One region of the Vibrio apostichopi genome, then DNA from elsewhere that is predicted to be linked to it. Evidence: predicted binding sites of a transcription regulator. Region 1 holds the regulator's gene; each other region holds the start of a gene.
The links. The regulator MetJ, encoded in region 1, represses methionine synthesis genes. The targets are predictions, from matches to a motif close to TTAGACNTNTANANGTCTAA.
Positions count from the first base shown of each region.

Region 2: a site for MetJ is predicted at 2,305-2,324, ahead of metE (5-methyltetrahydropteroyltriglutamate--homocysteine S-methyltransferase). Genes of this name have one in related genera too.
Region 3: a site for MetJ is predicted at 4,884-4,903, ahead of metN (methionine ABC transporter ATP-binding protein MetN). Genes of this name have one in related genera too.

Region 1 is NZ_AP028067.1:3,498,258-3,506,068, forward strand. Features, by position in the region: gene QUF19_RS15725 (bifunctional aspartate kinase/homoserine dehydrogenase II) at 1-1,880, opposite strand, end outside; gene QUF19_RS15730 (O-succinylhomoserine (thiol)-lyase) at 1,883-3,064, opposite strand; gene metJ (met regulon transcriptional regulator MetJ) at 3,273-3,593, shown strand; gene QUF19_RS15740 (malic enzyme-like NAD(P)-binding protein) at 3,779-5,068, opposite strand; gene rpmE (50S ribosomal protein L31) at 5,403-5,621, opposite strand; gene priA (primosomal protein N') at 5,953-7,811, shown strand, end outside.
Region 2 is NZ_AP028067.1:2,423,739-2,431,549, forward strand. Features, by position in the region: gene metE (5-methyltetrahydropteroyltriglutamate--homocysteine S-methyltransferase) at 1-2,117, opposite strand, end outside; gene QUF19_RS10790 (LysR substrate-binding domain-containing protein) at 2,396-3,307, shown strand; gene QUF19_RS10795 (DUF4250 domain-containing protein) at 3,485-3,685, opposite strand; gene QUF19_RS10800 (HI_1241 family integral membrane domain) at 3,818-4,498, opposite strand; gene QUF19_RS10805 (YgiQ family radical SAM protein) at 4,829-7,129, shown strand; gene QUF19_RS10810 (helix-turn-helix domain-containing protein) at 7,262-7,811, opposite strand, start outside.
Region 3 is NZ_AP028067.1:2,970,430-2,978,240, forward strand. Features, by position in the region: gene treC (alpha,alpha-phosphotrehalase) at 1-987, opposite strand, end outside; gene treB (PTS trehalose transporter subunit IIBC) at 1,128-2,552, opposite strand; gene treR (trehalose operon repressor TreR) at 2,757-3,701, opposite strand; gene QUF19_RS13260 (MliC family protein) at 3,789-4,130, opposite strand; gene gmhB (D-glycero-beta-D-manno-heptose 1,7-bisphosphate 7-phosphatase) at 4,208-4,759, opposite strand; gene metN (methionine ABC transporter ATP-binding protein MetN) at 5,000-6,034, shown strand; gene QUF19_RS13275 (methionine ABC transporter permease) at 6,024-6,707, shown strand; gene QUF19_RS13280 (MetQ/NlpA family lipoprotein) at 6,774-7,583, shown strand; gene QUF19_RS13285 (carbohydrate porin) at 7,676-7,811, opposite strand, start outside.

The sequences.
Region 1 (7,811 bases):
AGCGTGCCCGAGAAGATACCCGATAGCGCGATGATGTCATCGCCGCTTTCACGCAGGTCACGAACCGTGTGGTTAATCGGTAAGCCAGCACCTACTGTCGCGTTGTACAACCAATGACGGCTGATCTTAGCGAAAGCATCTTGCACTTGATGGTAATACTCGCTTGATGCAGAACCTGCCACCTTGTTAGCCGAGATCAGGTGAATACCTTGTTGTGCGACTTGCAGGTATTTTGCAGCAAGCACAGGGCTTGCCGTCACATCTAAAACAACCGCTTCATCGTAGCCTTGAATTGAACCCAAACGTTCTAGCCAGTCGTTGCCGTTGTTGGCAATCGCTTCGTCATCAAAGCGTTTACCAACTGAAGTCGCATCAATACCTTGGTCGTCGAACCAATAGGTTTGGCTATCAACTACCGCAACTAATTCAAAGTTCATTCCACGACGCTTTTCAAGTTCCGCTTTTTGCTCAGCAAACAGGCTTAACCAACTTGAACCAATATTGCCCTTGCCACATAAAGCAATCGCAACACGCTTCTGCGCTTGGAAGAGTTGAGAGTGAATACCTTTCACAAGGCTTGATGTTTCACTCTTACGAATCACAGCCACTAAGCTCAAGCCTGAGTTCGCTTCTGAAATGAATTCAACCGGTGAGCTCTTCAGTTGCTGGTAAAAACCGTAGCAATGGTTCGGGTTCTTAGTCACACCCGCACCTACCGCCGCAATCAAAGAGAAACCTTCTTTGAGCTTAATCTCAGCTTCAATCGCGTGGTCTTGTAGATACTCCAGAGCGCCACCAGCGATCTCTTCTGTGTAAGCAAGACGCAAGCAGTGCTGATCCGGTTCAAGCTCGAAAGCAAGCGGCTCTAATTGAGCGCGCTTAAGCCCTTCAAGGACTTCACTCTCTAGACGATCGAAATCATGACCGTGACCAAAAGTCAGTTGCACGATAAGAACTTCATCCAAAGAGGTAATGATTTTTGCACCACGACCCGATGCCAGTACACGCTCTATCTGTGTAGAGCCCGCCTCCGGCTGATAGCTACAGCGTAAGCTTAAGTCCATAGCACTTTGAGCCACAGGCTGTAGCGTTCGGCTGTGTAGCACTGGAGCCGCTAAACGAGCTAATTCACTCGCTTCATCAAGGCGAAGCAGAGGCAGTAAGCACGCATCCGAAACCAAACGAGGATCTGCGCTGTATACACCCGCCACGTCACTCCAAATAGTCACACGTTCAACTTCAGCTAGAGCACCAATCACAGTTGCTGAGTAATCCGAACCGTTACGACCGAGCAGTACCGTTTCGCCTTCGCAGTTTTGAGCCATAAAGCCCGTAATCACCACGCGACAATGGGCATGCTGCGCTAAGGCTTCTTTAATCAGAGGGTAAGAGCGTGCGCGGTCAACTTCAGGTTGAGCACCCGCTTCTGCACGTAAAAAGGCACGCGCATCTTGAGCAACCGCTTGTAAGTCATGCTGGCACAACAACGTCGCCAACAAACGTGAAGACCAAACCTCACCATGACCAAGCACTTGCGCTTTTTGTGCTTCGCTCAAGGGAGCAGTGAGCTCACCCAAAGCGGTAAATTCTTGTTGGATGGTTGCCGTTAGTTGAGAAGCGGCTTCGCCTTCAAGTAATGCTTCAATCAGTTCAAGCTGGAACTGACGAAGGGTTTGTAGGCATTCATGAGCAATACGGCCATCTTTGTCGAGCGCTTCAACAAACTCAATCAAACGGTTGGTTGTTTTACCCGCTGCCGATACCACGACCAAGTCAGTGGCTGATGAGTATTCTCTAAGAATGTTGACCACGCGTTGATAACATTCAGGGTTCGCTAAACTGCTGCCACCAAATTTATGTAGCTGGCGAAAGGTTGCCATTATTAACCCTCCCCTTCAGCGATAAAGCCTTGTGTTCTTTCGAAGGCTTGCTTGAGATCGTCGATTAGGTCTTCTGCATCTTCAAGGCCGACAGAAAGGCGCAGTAGTTGTTGAGAAACACCCGCTTCAGCCAATGCTTCTTCACCCATCGCACGGTGAGTCATCGACGCAGGGTGACAAATCAAGCTTTCAACACCACCCAGTGATTCAGCCAAAGAAAATAGCTCTAACTTATCGACAAAATATTTAAGCGCTTCAAAAGAGCCCGCAAACTCAAAGCTCAGCATGGAACCAAAGCCCAACTGCTGTTTCTTGGCGATCTCGTGACCCGGATGTTCAGGCAGGCTTGGGTGGTAAATCGTACCCACCAGGTCTTGTTGTTGCAGAGCCGTCAGAATTTCACGTGAGCTCTCTTCGTGAACACGCATACGCGCACCTAGCGTACGAATACCACGTAGCGTCATGTAGCTATCAAATGGTGTGCCGGTCGCACCAATACAGTTGCCCCACCATGCTAACTCTTCAGCGTGCTCTTCAGTTTTGGTGACCACAACGCCACCAATAACATCCGAGTGTCCGTTGATGTATTTAGTGGTTGAGTGGATAACAAAATCAGCACCCAGCTCTAAAGGCTTTTGGAACACAGGTGTCAAAAACGTGTTGTCGACAGCAACCAGTGCACCCACTTCTTTCGCTTTGCGGCAAGTTTCTGCAATATCAACCACACGAACCAATGGGTTCGATGGTGTTTCAATTAAGATCAACTTTGGCTTAAGCGCGATCGCCGCATCCAGCGCTGCTTGATCCGATTGATCAACAAACAGAACTTTGAAGTCACCTTTGAGTGAGCGTGTGTTAAACAGACGGTAAGTGCCGCCGTAGCAGTCGTGCGGTGCAATAATAAGATCATCGCCACCTAAGAAAGCCGAAACCCATAAGTTAAGCGCCGAAGTACCGCAGTTAGTAACAACTGCGCCTTTGCCCGATTCAAGCTCGAACAGTGCCGTTTCTAATAAACCACGGTTTGGGTTACCAGAACGGGTATAATCATACTTTGGCACTTCACCAAAAGCGGGAAACCCATAGTTAGTCGAAAGATAAATAGGTGGGACAACGGCATGGTGTTGCGTGTCTGACTCGATACCAGTACGTACTGCGATGGTTGCTGGCTTCCGGCTGCTCATAGGTGCTTCCTTACAAGTTTTGCGTCTGAGAATCACAGCTGCTTGTCGGCATTTTGCGGCTGTGTTAGATATATGTTATTCACTTTACTTTCATAAACGTGAGACGTCAACACTTCTAGACGTCCATATGTCTTTGCTTATGGCAGTAAATCCCGCTAAAATCACCACTATTAATTTATTCTAACAACTAAAGTGATGAAGGTACGCAATGGCCGACTGGAATGGTGAATACATAAGCCCATATGCTGAGCATGGAAAGAAAAGCGAACAAGTAAAGAAAATTACAGTTTCTATCCCTCTAAAAGTGTTAAAGGTTCTTACTGACGAGCGCACTCGCCGCCAGATTAATAACCTACGCCATGCAACAAACAGTGAGCTACTGTGCGAAGCCTTTCTACATGCGTACACAGGCCAACCACTACCAACGGATGAAGACCTTCGTAAAGACCGTCCAGACGATATTCCGACTGAAGTGAAAAAACTGATGACAGAGATGGGTATCGAGTTCGAAGCGTTTGACGAAGAATAACAATAACTCAGTCACTGCCTTCAATATTGATTCGCGATAACTGAACCCTATTTGTAACATCAACCACTACGCCCTCTATGACTGCGCAGTGAATGATAGACATAAAAAAACCGACTCCTAATGGGTCGGTTTTTTATTATTCTTTTCGCTCAATAGAGCAGTCGCGAACAAGCTATAACAAGCTATTAAGCCATATAGTTAGCAGGCATCTCAATACGAGCAACGCCAGACTCAACCGCCGCTTCCGCTACAGCTTTTGCTACGCGAGGAAGTAGACGTGGGTCCATTGGCTTAGGAATGATGTAACCTTTACCGAACTCCAATGCAGTTTCACCCGCAGCAGCCAGTACTTCAGCCGGAACTTCTTCTTTCGCCAGTTCACGAATCGCTTTAACAGCAGCCAATTTCATTTCGTCATTGATTTCGCTCGCACGCACATCTAGCGCACCACGGAAAATGAATGGGAAACAAAGTACGTTGTTTACTTGGTTAGGGTAATCACTGCGGCCAGTACCCATAATCAGGTCAGAACGAACTTCATGAGCAAGCTCAGGCTTGATCTCTGGATCTGGGTTTGAACATGCAAACACAACAGGCTTATCAGCCATCAACGTTAGTGCTTCAGCTGGTAGCAAATTAGGACCCGATACACCCAAGAACAGGTCAGCGCCTTCGATAACATCTTCAAGCGTGCGCTTGTCAGTGTTATTTGCGAACAGCTCTTTGTATTCGTTTAGGTCATCACGACGAGTGTGGATCACACCTTTACGGTCAAGCATGTAGATCTTCTCACGCTGAGCGCCACACTTAATCAGTAGCTCCATACATGCTACAGCCGCTGCGCCAGCACCTAAACAAACGATCTTACACTCTTCCAGTTTCTTACCTTGAAGCTCAATCGCGTTCAGCATACCCGCTGCCGTTACAATCGCAGTACCGTGTTGGTCATCGTGGAATACAGGTACATCACAACGCTCAATCAGGCGACGTTCAATCTCAAAACAATCTGGTGCTTTGATGTCTTCTAGGTTAATACCACCGAATGTATCTGCGATATTCGCAACCGTATCAACGAACTCATCGATTGTGCGGTGTTTTACTTCAATATCGATAGAATCTAAACCAGCAAAACGCTTAAACAGTAGCGCTTTACCTTCCATTACAGGTTTAGAAGCAATAGGACCAAGGTTACCTAGGCCAAGAATCGCAGTACCGTTAGAGATAACAGCAACCATGTTGCCCTTACCTGTGTATTTATAGACGTTATCAACGTTCTGTGCGATCTCGCGAACAGGCTCAGCCACGCCTGGGCTGTATGCAAGTGCTAGATCTTCTGCAGAGTTTGCAGGCTTCGTCAGTGCTACGGCAATTTTGCCTGGAATTGGGAACTCATGATAATCAAGAGCTTGCTGACGGAATCGTTCTTGAGGCGATAATTCTTGAGAGGATTGGTCTTGGCGGCTGTCTTCAGACATAGGTGTAGGTTCCTAGGATATTATTATTTGGGGGATCTTGTTCATGTTAATAGATGTACTTCAAAGTTCCTAGGTGGTTAAAGCCTCTGTCTCATTAAAAAACGAGATTTCACTACTAATAAGACCAGTGAGCAGTTGAAATTACTATCGCTTGTTGAACTTTCGAGCGGATTTCTAGGGAAGAGTGATTAGGGGGAAAGTGATGGAGCCAAACTCAAATCGACAGTCTGTCGTCGACATAAGCGGAGAGCATTGCAAAAGTCAGGGTTGTCTCAAATGTCAGGCAACAAAAAAGGACACCGAAGTGTCCTTTTTCATGTCTAAATAGCGAGAATTACTTCTTGCTAGAAAGAGCACCGAAACGCTTGTTAAAGCGATCTACACGGCCGCCTGTATCTACGATACGTTGCTTACCAGTGTAGAATGGGTGACATTTGTCACATACGTCTAGGTGAATACCATCTTTACCTAGAGTAGAGTTGAATTCGAATGTGTTGCCGCAAGAACAAGTTGCTGTTACTGCTTTGTATTCTGGGTGGATTCCAGCTTTCATGGGATAACCTCAATTAGGCCGTGTCGCCATCCGATTCTAAGCCGGACACCACACGTTGTTAAAAAATAAAATAAAGACACCGCAGCATCACTAAAAAGCGATAAAGCCATACCTTTAAGGCGCAGTATAGTAATGAATCTGTGAGGTAGGATCAACTGATTTGATACATTTTTCACCAACACAGTCCTTAAACCCTCTATTAAGCGTTATTTTATGGCTCCAGTAGCATTCAAGCCTCAAGTAAGCTCTGTCATCTAAACTGCTCCTCGAATTTAACGCCCTTATCCATTAGACTGTTCGCTCTCGTCAACTCAGATAAAGCCGTCCCTTTATGCGTCCAATGATTGCCCGTGTGGCACTGCCTGTTCCACTCGACAAGCAGTTCGATTACAAGATTCCTAGCCACCTATTTCCGATTATTGGTGGTCGAGTCTCTGTGCCTTTTGGACGACAAACCTTAACCGGTATCGTGACGGCTCTGGTTAACGAATCAGAATTCGATCTCGACAAGCTCAAGCCAATTAAAGCCTTATTAGATAACCAACCCGTTTGGCCTGAATCGGTCTACTCACTCTTGGTATGGTGCAGTCAGTTCTATCAGTACCCACTGGGTGAAACCTTAGCTAACGCTCTGCCAAGCGCTTTACGAAAAGGCAAAGCGGCCGATTTCGCAACGCTTGTCGAATGGCAACTGACCCCATCAGGTAGAGATCAACTGATGCAAGGCTTTGGTCGCGCGGTCAAACAAGCCAAAGTAATGCACATGCTTGAACACGGCGCGGTTCCTCATCAAGAGTTCATCGATGAAGAGGTGGGCAGCGCGGTACTTAAGACATTGGAAGAAAAAGGCTGGATTGAGTCGGTAGAGAAAAAGCCGAAGCGTAAACCATGGCCAGTTGAACTCGAAAACGACCAAGACAAGCCTAAACTCAATGCAGAGCAAGCCATCGCGATTGCGACAGTAAATAGCCAAACCGATTTTGGGTGCTTCTTGCTAGAGGGTGTCACTGGTTCAGGTAAGACCGAGGTCTACCTAAATATGATCAAACCGATTCTCGACCAAGGCAAGCAAGCGTTAGTCTTGGTACCTGAGATTGGCCTGACTCCACAAACGATTAACCGCTTTAAGCGACGCTTTAATGTGCCTGTTGAGGTTATCCACTCTGGATTAAACGATTCTGAGCGACTCAATGCATGGCTATCAGCCCGCGATAAGATAGCTGGCATCGTGATTGGTACGCGCTCGGCTCTGTTCACGCCGTTTGCTGATTTGGGCATTATCATTGTCGATGAAGAGCACGACGCCTCTTATAAGCAGCAAGATAGCCTGCGCTACCACGCTCGTGATGTTGCCATCATGCGTGCTCATAAGGCGCAAATCCCGGTGGTTCTAGGTTCAGCCACACCGGCTTTTGAAACGCTGCACAACGCCCAGATAGGTAAATACAGCTACCTCACCCTCACCTCACGAGCAGGTGTCGCACTGCCGACCACCAATAAAGTGTTGGATGTTAAGGGTGAATATCTGGAAAGTGGTTTATCTGCATCGTTAATTGCAGAGATGCAAAGACACTTAAAAGCGGGCAACCAGGTGATGTTGTTTCTCAATCGCCGTGGTTTCTCCCCCGCATTGATGTGTCACGATTGTGGTTGGACAGCCGAATGTAAGCGCTGTGATGCTTACTACACCTATCACCAGTACAGCAATGAAATGCGCTGCCACCATTGCGGCTCGCAGCAGCATATCGTGCACAATTGCCAAGGTTGTGGTTCAGCTAACTTGGTAACGGTGGGTGTCGGCACTGAACAACTTGAAACGCAACTTGGTCAACTGTTCCCTGAATACAAAACCATTCGTATTGACCGCGATAGCACCCGCCGTAAGGGCAGCCTAGAAAGCGCATTAGAGTCGATTCGTAAGGGTGAATACCAAATACTGATCGGCACACAGATGCTTGCTAAAGGTCACCACTTCCCTGACGTGACACTTGTGGCGTTATTGGACGTTGATGCCTCTTTATATAGTAGTGACTTCCGCGCCTCTGAAAGACTGGCTCAGTTGTTCACTCAAGTTGCAGGTCGAGCAGGACGTGCCAGTAAGCCAGGTGAGGTAATCTTACAAACTCACCATCCAGAACATGGCTTGCTACAAGCACTGCTGCACAAAGACTATAACCACTTTGCCCAGAC
Region 2 (7,811 bases), 1.1 Mb from region 1:
GGGTAATTGAACTCTTCAAACGCTTTCAGCAGTTCCATGTTCGAGCGAGAGGTTTCAATGGTAATCACATCTGCATCTAGCGCCGCCACTGAATCAATGATCTCGTTGAACTCGCTGTAACACATGTGTGTATGGATCTGAGTCTCTGGCTTGGCACTCGCTGCTGAAATCTTAAAGGCATCGACCGCCCACTCTAAGTATTCTGCATGGTCGCGTTTTTTCAGCGGCAAGCCTTCACGAATAGCAGGCTCATCAATTTGAATAATGTTGATTCCAGCGTCTTGCAAATCCGACACTTCATCACGCAGCGCAAACGCTAATTGGTTGGTGATCTCTTTGCGAGAGATGTCTTCACGTGGGAATGTCCAACACAAGATAGTGACAGGTCCTGTGAGCATTCCTTTCATTTGCTTTGAAGTCAGAGATTGAGCATAGGTCGACCATTCTACCGTCATTGGTTTTTCACGCTCGATATCCGCAACCACAATCGCAGGTTTCACGCAGCGAGAACCATAGCTTTGTACCCAACCAAATTTGGTGGTTTGGAAGCCTGCTAGATTTTCTGCAAAGTATTCCACCATGTCATTTCGCTCGGCTTCACCATGCACAAGCACATCCAAATCGAGTGCTTCTTGACGTTTGACCGCATCCGCGATGTGACCTTTTAGTGCGTTGGTATATTCCGCTTCACTCAATTGACCGGTGCGGTAGGCGCTACGTTGAACGCGAATCTCACCGGTTTGCGGGAAAGAGCCAATCGTTGTGGTTGGTAACAACGGTAAGCCGAGAACTTCAGACTGATGCGCCGCTCGCTCAGCATAAGGCGCACTTCTCTCAGCTAACGCTTTAGTGATGGTATTAAGGCGAGCTTGTACCTGAGGCTTGTTGACATGAGTCGCGCTCTTACGAGCAACAATTGGCTGGCTGTACGTCTCACAAGCTAAAATGGCATTTTGATCGCCGTCTAACGCAGCTCCCAATAAACTCACCTCGGTGACTTTCTGTTTCGCGAAAGCAAACCAACTCTTCACTTCTTCGCTAAGCGAATCTTCTAATTCTAAATCCACTGGGCTGTGCAGCAACGAGCATGAACTTGCCACCCACAGTTTTTCTCCTAGCTTCTCTTTCACTGGCTGTAGTAGATCCAGATGCGCGGCCAAATCAGCACGCCACACATTGCGACCGTTAATCGCCCCTGCAGAAAGCACCCAATCTTCCGGTAACTTGTTCACCACCTCATTAAGTTGCTGCGGTGCTGCAGCCAAGTCGATGTGTAAACCGTTGACGGGCAGTTCTACGATGTTATCTAACGTGTCAGTCACTGAATCAAAGTAAGTGGTAAGCAGCAGTTTTACATCGCCTTGAATCACTTGATAAGCCAACTTGAATGATTCAGACCACCGCTTTTCAAGTTCCAGAGAAAGAATAGGTTCGTCAATTTGCACCCACTCAACACCTAACTTGGAAAGTTTAGCCAAAATCGCTTGGTAGGCAGTAAGAAGGCGAGGCAACAGGGTTAAGCGGTCAAAGCCCTCTTCCACTTCTTTGCCTAGGTACAAGTAAGACAGTGGGCCGAGAAGTACAGGCTTAACCTTGTGTCCTGCTTTTATCGCTTCGTTCACTTCGTCAAACAGCTGTGGCCAGCTCACTTCGAATGAGTCGTCTTTACTGAATTCAGGAACAATATAGTGATAGTTAGTGTTGAACCACTTAGTCATGTCAGACGCTGCTGAGCTGTCTTTTGTGCCACTTTCCAAACCATGTTGACCACCACAACAGGTTGGCTGCGTTTGAGATTGACCACGACCTACGCGGAACAAGGTATCTAAATCTGGAAAGGCTTTTTCATCTCCTGAACCACCAGCATGACGCTTTGGCACGTGGCCTAGAAGTAACGTCGTTGTCAGAACATGGTCGTACCATGCGAAGTCGCCCGCAGTTGCAAAGCTTAGATTCGCGTCGGCTTGTACATTCCAGTTACGATTTCTTAGCTCGCTGCCGAGCAGCTTAAGTTCTGATTGGTCAATCTCACCACGCCAGTATTTCTCTAGTGAGAACTTAAGTTCGCGTTTTTCGCCGATGCGTGGGTAACCAAGAATATGCGTTGTTGTCGTCATGAGTCTGTTCCTTATTCGATAATTTTAATTTCCGGTCAGACTGCCTTTGATGATTTCACTTTTCACAAAGGCGTCTGGATGGCTAAACTATCGCCCTAATCCGATCTATGGACAACGTCCAAATATTCATCTTGTTTATTAATAATATTCATCTTTAATCGTCCAAAGATGAACAGTTTAAATCCATCTGGACATCTAGACGTTTACAAAACATAAAAAACACCGTAGGGTGATTATTAAGAAATATTGAATTGGCTTAGGGAATATGAGGAATACTCATGATAGAGCTTAAACACCTTCGAACATTGACCACCTTGAGAGACAGCGGCTCGCTTACAGCCACTGCGACTTCTCTTCATCTGACTCAGTCGGCGCTTTCTCACCAATTGAAAGACCTTGAGGCTCGTATTGGCGGTCAGCTTTTCCTGCGTAAAACTAGGCCCGTAAAATTCACCTCTGAGGGTGAGATCTTGCTTAAGCTCGCAGATGAGATACAACCAAGAATTGCCAAAGCAGAGAATGAACTCGCGAGCCTGAAAGAGGATGTGAATGGTCGATTGCACATGGCGATCGAATGTCACTCTTGCTTCCAATGGTTAATGCCTGCTTTGAAGGAGTACCAAGTTGCTTGGCCAAGCGTGACGCTCGATTTCTCATCAGGCTTTGGTTTTGAACCTCTGCCGGCTTTGATGGCTGGGGAGTTGGACTTGGTGATCACCTCAGACATTCAACCGCGTTCAGAGGTCCATTACGAACCGCTCTTTGATTTCGAGATGCGTTTGATCACCGCCATCAACTCACCTTTGGCAGAAAAGCCAAGCATCGATCCACAAGATCTTAGCGATATCACGATGCTCTCTTATCCGGTTCAAAAACAGCGTCTTGATGTTGTGAAGCACTTTTTGCAACCGGCAGGTGTAGAGCCTAAGAAATGGAAACAGGCAGACAACACATTAATGTTGGTACAAATGGTATCGGCTGGTTTAGGTGTTGCGGCATTACCGAACTGGGCGATCAGCGAGTTTTCAAGACAAGGGTTAATTGCCAGTAAACCACTGGGAAAAGGACTTTCAAGACGACTATTTGCGGCGGTAAGAAACTCCGAGAAAGACAAACGTTATCTGCAAGCTTTCTTTAGCACGGCAAGACAACAAAGTAAGAGTCACCTAGATGGGATTGAGGTCGTTTAACGGTATTGATTGTTGAGTTAAATGAGCCTGCGTTCAACATTAGATGCAAGCTCCAAAAGCAAACGCCAGATACAAAAAAGTCACAGATAATCTGTGACTTTTTTCTCAGCATCAATTCAGTATCAACTGGAGGACGATACTTGTTTGAACACGAGCGATGACGCGCCAATTCGATGTTTATCTTGGATAAGACTTGAACTGATTAGTCAGTGGGTCGTATTGATAGCCAAGCATATCCAGCTTACCGACGACACTTTCTATATCCATTTCATACATGCTGACCAGCTCTTCAAAGCTATCACATTCCAAACGAAGCTTTTCGTTGACGATCCCGAGCAAGATAATGCTATCGAAACCTTTGACGTTGCTTAAATCCATCCTGAACTCCTAACGAACACACGATTAGAATTAAGTTTAGAACGCTTACCAGCCGCATGCTTAAAAACAGATCACACTTCTTTCGCTACCACTGATTTAATCAACTAAAAGTTTCGAGAACTCGACAGCCTCTTACAACGCCCAAACCGGTGTTAAGCCAATCACTGACGCTAATAACATCAGCAATGCTATCGTTAACTGCAACTTCTCAGGTGTTTTGACAAACAGCAAATGCCAACACCAAACCACGATAGAAGAGATAAGCAAAGCAAAGCTAAACAACAAAGTTGAAATAACAGGTTCTAGTTGCGCTTCAGACAATGAATAAACGTTAATCACGGTCGCCAACACCACCAGCATGCCACTCAATACGCCCACAACAGGCAGAACGCGGTGAAATGCTTGTAAGCGCGTTCTTGCGATAGTCAGCAGTAAATGTCCGAAAGAAGCACCCAGTAAAGCCACCAACAACACAGTAGCAATAATACCAACTGGGTTTACCTGTTCGCTTGCTTGGATAGCAACATATGACAACGCCAAACCACAAGCAAGATACATCACCCAGATAGGGCCTGAATCACGTGTCTTCTTAGTTTGAACTTGAGAATAGAAATAGAAGATAGCGAATACGATCAGAAACGCTTCAATTCTTAATGAAGCAACAGCAAGCCAAAGCACGCCAATCGCAGGTAACATCTTGTGAATACGGCCACGTTGGCCAGGGCAAATATCACCCTTCACTAAGATTAAAGTTAAGATCAGTTGGGCTCCTAATAGCATGGGAGCAAATTGTACTAATAATGATTCGACCATTGTGGATCTACTTATTCAGACTTATTTTCGCGAATAATATCAAAAACTGCTGCGAACACTAATCAAAATCACAAATTAGCGACGTTATTCAAGGCTTCAACTATGCTGTTGTATGGTTCTTTTGTCAGCATTATCTGCAAAATGGCGAAAGACACCAGAACTAACAGGGGCATGTTCTACTGGCTAGTCTAGGCTCATGCCGCTATAATTCCCGCCTCAAAAATCAGAGGTTGAAATATGTACAGCGATATCACTCCTATTCACGAACACAAAAAATACTGGGCCGAGTGCTACGGAACAGCACCCTTTTTGCCTACCAGTAGAAAGGAGATGGATGCTCTTGGATGGGATAGCTGTGACATTATTATTGTAACTGGTGACGCGTATGTCGATCACCCTAGCTTTGGTATGGCTATCATTGGCCGTTTGCTTGAAGCTCAAGGTTTCCGCGTGGGCATCATTGCCCAACCAAAGTGGGACAATAAAGATGCCTTCATGGAACTGGGTCGACCTAACCTATTCTTCGGCATCACTGCGGGTAACATGGATTCCATGATCAACCGCTACACCTCTGATCGCAAACTTCGTCATGACGATGCCTACACACCGAACAATGAAGGTGGTAAGCGTCCTGACCGTGCAACTCTGATTTATTCTCAACGTTGTCGTGAAGCCTACAAAGGCACGCCAATCGTTCTTGGTGGTATTGAAGCGAGCTTGCGTCGCGTTGCGCACTACGACTACTGGTCTGATAAAGTTCGTCGCTCTGTATTGTTTGATGCAAAAGCAGACATCCTTCTTTTCGGTAACGCCGAGCGTGCACTGGTTGAAGTGGCACATCGCATTGCTGACGGCGAAGACATGTCAACGCTGACAAACATTCGCGGTACAGCAATCAACCTGCCTGCAGCGCCTGAAGGTTACAAAATTATCGATTCTTCTCGTATCGAAAAACCGAACAAAGCCTACGTTCCGGTTAACCCGTACGAAGTAGAAACGCAGTGTGATACCAAGAAAGACGAAAAAGAAGAAGTAAAGGCGCAGCCAATCACGATTCGCCCTTCTCGCCACGATGCAAAAACAACTGCGGTTCGTATCCCTGGTTTCGAAAAACTGAATAACGACCGTATTCTTTACGCTCACGCTAGCCGTATTCTGCACCTAGAGACCAACCCGTATTCAGGTCGTGCTCTTATTCAACGCCACGGTGACCGCGAGCTTTGGGTAAACCAAGCGCCAATCCCTCTTGCAACTGAAGAGATGGATTACGTGTTTGGCCTTGCGTACAAGCGTGTTCCTCACCCTATGTATGGCAAAGCAAAGATTCCAGCATATGACATGATCAAAACCTCGGTTAACATCATGCGTGGTTGTTTTGGTGGTTGTTCTTTCTGTTCAATCACAGAACACGAAGGACGAATCATTCAGAACCGTTCGAAAGAATCGATCTTGGATGAAATCGAAGACATTAAAGATAAAGTCCCTGGCTTTACTGGTACCATTTCTGATTTGGGTGGCCCAACGGCGAACATGTATCGCTTAGGTTGTTCTGATCCTAAAGCTGAAATTAACTGTCGTCGCCCATCATGTGTGTTCCCTAAAATCTGTGAAAAACTGAACACAGACCACCAGCACACCATTGACCTTTACCGCTCAGCGAGAAAGGTTCCGGGCATCAAGAAAGTAATGATCGCATCAGGTGTTCGTTATGACCTTGCGATTGAGTCTCCAGAATACGTACGTGAGCTTGTGACTCACCACGTTGGTGGTTACTTGAAGATCGCTCCAGAACATACTGAAAAAGGCCCTCTGGATCTGATGATGAAGCCGGGCATGGGCACTTACGATCGTTTCAAAGAGATGTTCGAGAAGTACAGCGCTGAAGCGGGTAAGAAACAGTATCTAATTCCTTACTTCATCTCTGCTCACCCGGGCACGGAAGATGAAGACATGCTTAACCTTGCGTTGTGGCTAAAAAAGCATAACTACGAGTGTGACCAAGTACAGAACTTCTACCCATCGCCAATGTGTAATGCTACGTCGATGTACTACTCAGAGACCAACCCTCTGAAGCGCGTGAAATACAAAAAACGTGAAGATGTTCCAGTGCCTAAAGGCGATCGTCAACGTCGTCTGCATAAAGCATTGCTTCGTTACCACGATCCAGAAAACTGGAAGATCATCCGTGAAGCACTGATCAGCATGGGCAAAAAGCATCTAATTGGTGACAAAGCGAACTGCTTAGTCCCAGAAGAAGATTTTGAAGCTCAGACACCAGCACAGCGTCGTAAATCTGGTCGTCACGGCTCACAACGTTTCGCAACTAAGCACAGTAAAGCTCAACCGGGTCTTGGCGGCGAAAGCCCACGTAACCATTCTAAGCCTGGTGGCAATAAGCCTAAACCGGGTGGTAAGAAGCCAACAGGTAGCAACGGCAATCAGGGCAACGGCAAGCAGAACGGTAATGGTAATAAACCAGCGACTGGCTTCATCAAAAAAGCCCCTGCTAGCCAGCAATCGCAAGGCAATGGCAGCGGAAATGGCAAGCCAAACCGCAGCAAAGCGGGCAATGGTCAAGGTGGTAAACCTGCAAGTAACGGAAAGAATCGCCAGCGCGCAACACAACGTTAATATAGCGACCCCATTTACTTGGTTATCATAAAAAAGCGCAGCTAGATAGCTGCGCTTTTTTATGTCTGGAAGATTTTCAGAATGGTTTAAACCAATAAACCTATCAACTTATCAACTTATCAACTTATAGACCTATGAACGCTGCCATTGGTCGGGATAGTGGATGATGTTATGGAAAACCGCTTGTTCAGTTCCGATGTTCTTGTATCCATGAAGTTGTTCTGCATTAAAACGCACCGCTTGTCCCGGACTCAGCTCATGCCAGCTATCGTCAAAAAACACCGCCATACGACCTGAGATACACAATATATGTTCAATCACTCCGGTACTGTGTGGTTCAGAAAAGTGCTCATAGTTCTCTGCTAGCCCAAGCTCATAAACTTCAAAGCCTAACGATGGTTCAAAAGGAAAAACAACACTGACCGAGAAGCCCTCATTCAAGCTTTCATCACGCAATTCATTGGCGTCTCGGAACAAGCTCACCAGCTCGTTGCTAGAACAAGACAGAATCAAACTCGAGAAGGAAACGTTCAAGCCAGTTGCGATTTGCCACAGCTTCGCGACGGTTGGGCTCGATTCACCACGTTCAATCTGCCCTAACATCGCTTTACTGACACCGGTCGCTTTGGCAGTCGCGTCGAGGCTCCACCCTTTCTCTTTACGAATCCGTTTTAGGTTGTGG
Region 3 (7,811 bases), 530 kb from region 1:
GTCATGGTTACACCAAAACAGTGCTCCCCATCCTTTACCGTTCAAGCCCGTTTGCCAGTGATTGAAGATCGACTTGAGCTGTAAGAAATCAAACGGCGCATTGGTCCACTTCTCACCATTGGTGTAATCAACCTTAAGGTGGTGGAAGTTAAACACCATCGATAACTCACTGTTATCAATGTTTGAGTATTGCTGACAATGTTCTAACGTGGTTGAAGACATCTCGCCTACGGTCACACTGCCGTATTTCTGGAATACCGCTTCACTGATCTCTTTTAGATATTCATGCACACGTGGGCCATCGGTATAGAAACGACGACCATCACCAATATCATCATTCGGGAAATCTTGCTGCTTTGAAATCAGGTTGATCACGTCCAAGCGGAAACCATCAACGCCCTTCTCAGCCCAGAAGCTGATAACGTCTTTTACTTCTTCACGTACAACCGGGTTCTCCCAGTTGAGGTCGGCCTGTTCTTTCGCAAATAGATGTAAGAAATACTGACCAGTTGCATCATCCATTTCCCATGCATTACCACCAAACTTAGATTGCCAGTTGGTTGGTGCTTGACCGTTTACTGGGTCTTTCCAGATGTAGTAATCGCGGTATGGGCTGCTTTTGTCACCCAATGCAGACTGAAACCATGCATGCTCTGTTGAAGTATGGTTTACCACGATATCCATCACGATACGGATACCACGTTGATGCGCTTCAGCCAGCAATAAGTCGAAGTCTTCCATGGTGCCGAATTGAGGGTTAATCGCGTAGTAGTCTGAGATATCGTAACCATTGTCGATCATGGGTGACGCGTAAACTGGGGTTAGCCAAATCGCATCCACGCTCAAATGTTTGAGGTAATCCAGTTTCGAAATGATCCCTTTGATATCGCCAGTGCCTTTACTGCCACTGTCACAAAAACTCTTTGGGTAGATTTGATAGATGGTTGCGGTTTTCCACCAACTTTCATCATGCTCAGTCATCGCCATCTCTAACACTCACTTACCAGAAAATATAAATAAAAAATCACCATGTGAATCATGGTCGAATAGCCGTTATAACTAAAAGAAAAAGCTATAACTAAGAGAAAAAGCGATGACTCACTTGAAGTCATCGCTTGCTAAATGCATTACGCGTTGGCGGTTTCTAGCTCGCCTTTCATCTGTGCTCGTTTATAGAAGAACAATGTCAGCGTTATCGGCAGTACAACCGCCACCAGCATCGCGACTAAGTAAACCGACCAATATTGAGGTTGAATCGATAAGATACCCGGTAAGCCACCAACACCGATACCATTCGCCATCACACCTGCACTACCACAGATTGCAGCCGCTGCAGCACTACCGATCATTGCGCTCAGCATTGGGAATTTGTATTTAAGGTTGATGCCGTACATCGCAGGTTCCGTTACACCTAGGTAAGCAGAGATTGCTGCTGGTACCGAGATGTCTCGTTCACCTTCACGTTTACTCAAAATAATGATGCCGACAACCGCTGAAGCTTGTGCGATGTTTGATAGCGCGATCAAAGGCCAGATTGGTGTGCCGCCTAAGTCTTGCATCAGTTGTAGATCCACAGCGTTGGTTGTGTGGTGAATACCCGTAATAACCAAAGGTGCGTAGAGGAAGCCAAAGACCACTGAACCAAGAATCGCGAAGTCACCAGTCATTGCCACTTTAGCCGTGAATGCCACACCATCGCCTAGCATACGACCGAATGGGCCAATGAAAGCGTGCGCTAGAATCACAGACAAGATAATCGAGACAAATGGCACGACAACAAGGTAGAGATAAGAAGGAACAATGCGCTTAAGGTTGGTCTCAATGAAGGCCAAAGCCACACCCGCTAACATCGCAGGGATCACCTGAGCTTGATAACCGACCTTCTCAATCACGAACAAGCCAAAGTCCCACACCTCAGGTACCGATTTACCAATCATGTAAGCGTTCATCAACTGTGGAGAAACCAAGGTCACACCGAGCGTAATACCCAAAATAGGCGTTCCGCCGAGTTTCTTAACTGTTGCCCAACACACACCAACCGGTAGGAAGAAGAAAATCGCTTCGCCAATCAACCATAAGAAAGAGTGAACGGTTGCCCAGAATTGGCTGATTTCAACCAAGGTTTTGCCGTCGAACATGCGAATGTCGCCAATCACATTACGGAAACCAAGAATCAAACCACCAGTAATAATGGCAGGCAGTAGTGGTACGAAAATTTCGGCTAAATGGGAGATACCACGTTCAAGGAAGTTCATGTTCTGGCGAGCAGCCAACTTCGCCTCATCTTTTGATGATGCATCTTTGCCAGTTTGCTCAATCAGAAGTGCGTACACCTCATCAACCTCGGTGCCAATAACCACTTGGAATTGACCTGCGTTAGTAAAGCAGCCTTTTACCAGCTTAAGCTTCTCTAGTTCTGCTTTGTTCGCTTGTTCCGTATCGTTCAATACAAAACGCAGTCGAGTCAGACAATGGCTAACACTCGCAATATTCTCTTTGCCACCGACTAACTCGATAAGACGCGCAACGTCTTGCTTCGCTATCTTACTCATACTACCCCACCCTGGTTTCATTCAATTACTCATCTAAACCATGCAGCTATAACCACTCGGATTTAGATTAATGGGAACATTCCCAATTACGGTTATTATAATGCCCACATAAATGATAAATTAAAATGGGAACAGTCCCATTAATTGAAAGAGATCACACTCTAATTTTAATCTAAGCAGTTCAATTTCGCTTGATTGAGTGGATTATAGAATCGGAGATTGAGTGTGATGAGAGATCTCTGAATTGCCTAAAAGCTGAGATATCAATAGATTAGCGGCCAACTTGCCTGCAGATTGATACCCGGGATCAATGCTAAATACTCGCGGGAACAAGAAAGAGAGAAGATCATTGCCACCGACACCGGTCACCACCACATCTTCACGTTGTAGCTCTTGTAGACGTTTGATTACGCCAAGAGCCAATGTGTCACTGGCACACACAATCGCTTGAGTCGCAGGAGCAAGCACCTCATCCACCAACTGATAAGCACTTTCATGATGAAGTTGACCAGTACGATAGTTGGCGATCGAGCCTGTGACTTCACACCAATCCAGGTAGGCCTTAAGACGAAGCTCACCGGTTGATTTATCGCTAGGATCAACGCCAATGAAGCCAACATCAGAGATCCCCTGATCCGATAGATGCGTTAACGCACTATTGATCACCTGTTGGTTATCGTAGTTAATCGACGTTACGTTCTCGGTATCCAGAGCAATCACTACGGCTTTGTGTTCCCAAGCTTCGATTGCAGGAATATCGCAGTCAGTAAAGCCAAACACAATGATGCCATCTACATTGCGACGCTTAAGAACCTGAAGATGCTCATTGGCTTTTTCTCTATCTAACTGACTTTCCATGATCACCACGTCGTAATCCGCTCGATATAACTCAGCCAGCATGGTGCTAACCGCTTTATTTTCAGAGGGAGAGTCCAGACGAGAAATGATGACACCGATGACTTTTTGACTGCCACCACGCATCGACTGCGCAGACTTTGAAGGCGTGTACCCAGATTCTTGAATTACTCTCTCCACCCTTTCACGGGTTTCAGGTTTCACTTTTGGATCATTGGTCAGAACGCGTGATACGGTTGACTTACCAACACCGGACAGCTTAGCAATATCGAGAATAGTGAGTTTTTTGCTCATAAAAAGTCTAACGTTAAAGGGAAGAGAAGAAAAAGTGAGGGCTAATCCCTCACTTAACTGTTTGTAAATCCTAGCGGTTACTATGACTTACTTTTGGCAATTTCGATAGACGACACGACCAAGTTCTAGACGTGCGTTGTCACCTTTAGTACGTAAAGTGACGCTGTTAATCAGTTCCGAGGTTCCATCATCTAAGATGTATTTCGTCCCTGAACCTGCTGGAACTTGAGTCAGACGGTATTCATTCTCAGGGAGACGTAATACCGCTTTTTCATTATCAAGGTAAGCCACTTCAAACGAAACGTCAGACTCACATTGATAAGTCACGAATTGATTATCCGATGTTGCGCTCTCAGTCTCAGGAGCTGCTGATTTAGAGCACCCGACTAATGCAACTGAACATAGAGATGCTACTAACATAGCTTTCATACTTCGTTCCTCATCTTTATATAGTGGGCAAATATAGTGAACAACACTCATTTGCATACTGAGCGATAGGTCTGTGTTTAGCCTTTCAAATATGCTGGTACATCTTTAATACTATCCAGCACGACACTGGCAAGTGCCTCACCCTTTTCAGTCACGGGTTTACCGGTTCTCACCAACACTCTAGTACCAACACCAGCGGCTTCTGCTGCCATCATGTCTTCAGCTTTATCGCCGATCATGACAGAGTTCGCCATATCAATTTTCAGAAAGTCACGAGCAGAAATGAACATACCTGGTTTAGGCTTACGACATTCACAATCTTGTTTGTAGTCGCCAATGCCGTGTTCAGGATGATGAGGACAGTAATAGATACCATCTAACTCAACGCCATTATCGACAAAGTTCCAATCCATCCACTGTGTCAAAGAAAGAAAACGATCTTCGCTAAACTTGCCACGAGCAATACCAGATTGGTTGGTCACAAGTACCAGTAAATAGCCCATATCTTTAAACGCTTTCGCCGCTTCAAATACACCATCGATGTATTCAAAGTCATGCTCATCATGTACGTAGCCGTGATCAACGTTAATCACACCATCACGATCTAAAAAAACAGCCGGTTTAGACAAAATTCAGTTCTCTATCAACTCTCTATTAATCATTAATTATTACACGCTTTATTTGCTTCATCACTATCTATTTAGTTTTGCGTTCGTTAACGATTTGTTTCTAACCTAGCAACACGATCGACGTTTAGCCGTCTAGACGTAAAAATATCTATTGACTTAGATCATAGAACACCATAGCATCGTCTGTAAATCGAACGAGCTATCGATATATTATTCTGTTTTACCTGCACGAGTTTCCCTATGATTAAAGTGAATCAAGTCAACAAGGTTTTCTATCAAGGCACTAAAGAAATCAATGCCTTAATTGATATCAACCTCCACATTCCTCAAGGTCAAATCTTTGGAGTCATTGGCTCTTCAGGTGCAGGCAAAAGTACCCTAATCCGCTGTGTAAACATGTTGGAAGCCCCGACCTCAGGTGAAGTGATTGTTGACGGTATTGACCTAACAAAACTCAGCAAATCAGAACTCAGCGAAGCGCGTCGTAACATCGGCATGATCTTCCAGCACTTTAACCTGCTGTCTTCTCGTACTGTATTTAACAATGTAGCACTGCCTTTAGAGCTTGCCGGTAAAGATAAAGCGGTTATTGAGGCGAAAGTCAGTGAGTTACTTGACCTTGTAGGCCTATCAGACAAGCGTGATACCTACCCTGCGAACTTGAGTGGCGGTCAAAAGCAGCGTGTTGCGATTGCTCGCGCACTGGCATCTGACCCGAAAGTATTGTTGTGTGATGAAGCGACCAGTGCACTGGACCCTGCAACGACTCAATCTATTCTTGAGCTACTGCGTGAAATCAACCGCAAGCTGAACATCACTATCCTGCTTATTACTCATGAAATGGATGTAGTGAAAAGCATTTGTCACGAAGTGGCGATCATTGGCGGTGGTGAATTAGTAGAGAAAGGCACTGTCGGTGACATCTTTGCACACCCTAAGACAGAACTGGCGCATCAATTTATTCGCTCAACCTTGGATCTGACGATTCCTGAAGATTACCAAGCACGCTTGCAAGAAACTCGCGTAAACAGCAGCTACCCGTTGGTACGTCTTGAGTTTACTGGCGCAACCGTTGATGCACCGCTAATGACACAAATTGCACGTAAATTTAATATCGATGTCAGCATCTTAAGTTCAGACCTAGATTACGCAGGCGGCGTTAAGTTCGGCATGATGGTCGCAGAACTGTTCGGTAATGAAGCCGATGATAATGCTGCTATTCAATTCCTACGCGACAACAATGTAAAAGTAGAGGTACTTGGTTATGTCCTTTAGTTTCAACGAGATTGCTGACTGGATCAGCCTTAACGGTAACCTTCTATTAGGCGCAACAGGCGAAACACTTTACATGGTTGCAGTAGCGGGCATTGTTGGCTTCGCTGTCGGTATCCCATTAGGCGTGATTCTACACACGACTAAAAAAGGTGGTCTGTTAGAGAACACCAAGCTAAACAAAATTCTCGGTGCGGTTGTGAACGTGGGTCGTTCAGTGCCTTTCTTAGTACTGATGGTTGCGATTATCCCACTGACTAAGATGCTGATTGGTACCTTCATCGGTACAACAGCAGCGATTGTTCCATTGACGATTGGCGCTATCCCATTCGTGGCTCGACTTATCGAAAGTGCGCTACTTGAAGTACCAACAGGTCTAGTAGAAGCGGCTCAATCAATGGGCGCAACACCAACACAAATCATCAATAAGGTTCTGCTTCCTGAAGCACTACCGACTATCATCAACTCAGTAACGATTACATTAGTAACGCTGGTGAGCTACTCAGCAATGGCAGGTACCGTAGGTGGTGGCGGCCTAGGTGATGTCGCGATTCGTTACGGATTCCACCGTTATGATGTGACTATCATGGCTGTGACGGTAGTGATGTTGATTGTGCTGGTACAAATTATTCAATCAATCGGTGATTCATTAGTTCGCCGTGTTGACCACAGATAACGACTTACAGACCACACTCAAAGTCGTCTGAACCAAATTAAATAGAGTTATTAAAAGGAGATTATTATGAAATTTAACCTTAAAGGTTTACTTACTATCGCAGCAGCAGCATCAGCGCTAGTACTAGCAGGTTGTGGTGACAAAGAAGTCGACACTTCTAAAGTAAAAGTTGGCGTAATGGCAGGTGCTGAAGCACAAGTTGCTGAAGTTGCAGCTAAAGTAGCAAAAGAGCAGTACGGCCTAGACGTTGAACTAGTGACTTTCACGGATTACGTAACACCAAACGCAGCACTGGATGACGGCTCTATCGACATCAACGCATTCCAACACGCACCGTACCTAGATCAGCAAGTGGCTGACCGTGGTTACAAGCTAACTATTGCTGGTAACACGTTTGTTTACCCAATTGCGGGTTACTCTAAAGAAGTGAAATCTGTAGACGAAATCCAAGACGGTGCTCGTATTGCGGTACCTAACGATCCAACTAACCTAGGTCGTTCTCTGCTTCTTCTTGAGCAACAAGGTCTACTTGAGCTTCGTGAAGGTGCTGGTCTTCTAGCTACCGTTCGTGACATCGTTAAGAACCCTAAGAACCTAACAATTGTTGAACTAGACGCGGCGCAACTTCCTCGCTCTCTAGATGACGTAGCACTGTCTATCATCAACACGACTTACGCGAGCTCTATCAACCTGACTCCGCAAAAAGACGGTATCTTCGTTGAAGACAAAGATTCTCCATACGTAAACCTAATCGTTTCTCGTGAAGACAACCTAAACGCTGAAAACGTACAGAACTTCGTTAAAGCTTACCAAACTGAAGAAGTATACAACGCAGCTTCTGATATCTTCCAAGGTGGCGTAGTTAAAGGTTGGTAATCACCTAAACTACAGCATCGTATAGATACCCGAAGGGGCTGACTCAACGTCAGCCCCTTTTTTATTGATTGCCATTGGCTAAAAGAGTCAGCTTACCACCAAGCTTCCACTTGCATGCCAACACTCATTTCGCTGTTTTTACCTTCACCGAAGGCATTGTCGTTTTCAGCATCGTTTAGGTAAGTCGCAAAAATACGAAATTCAGGACGCGACCAAAAACCCACTTGC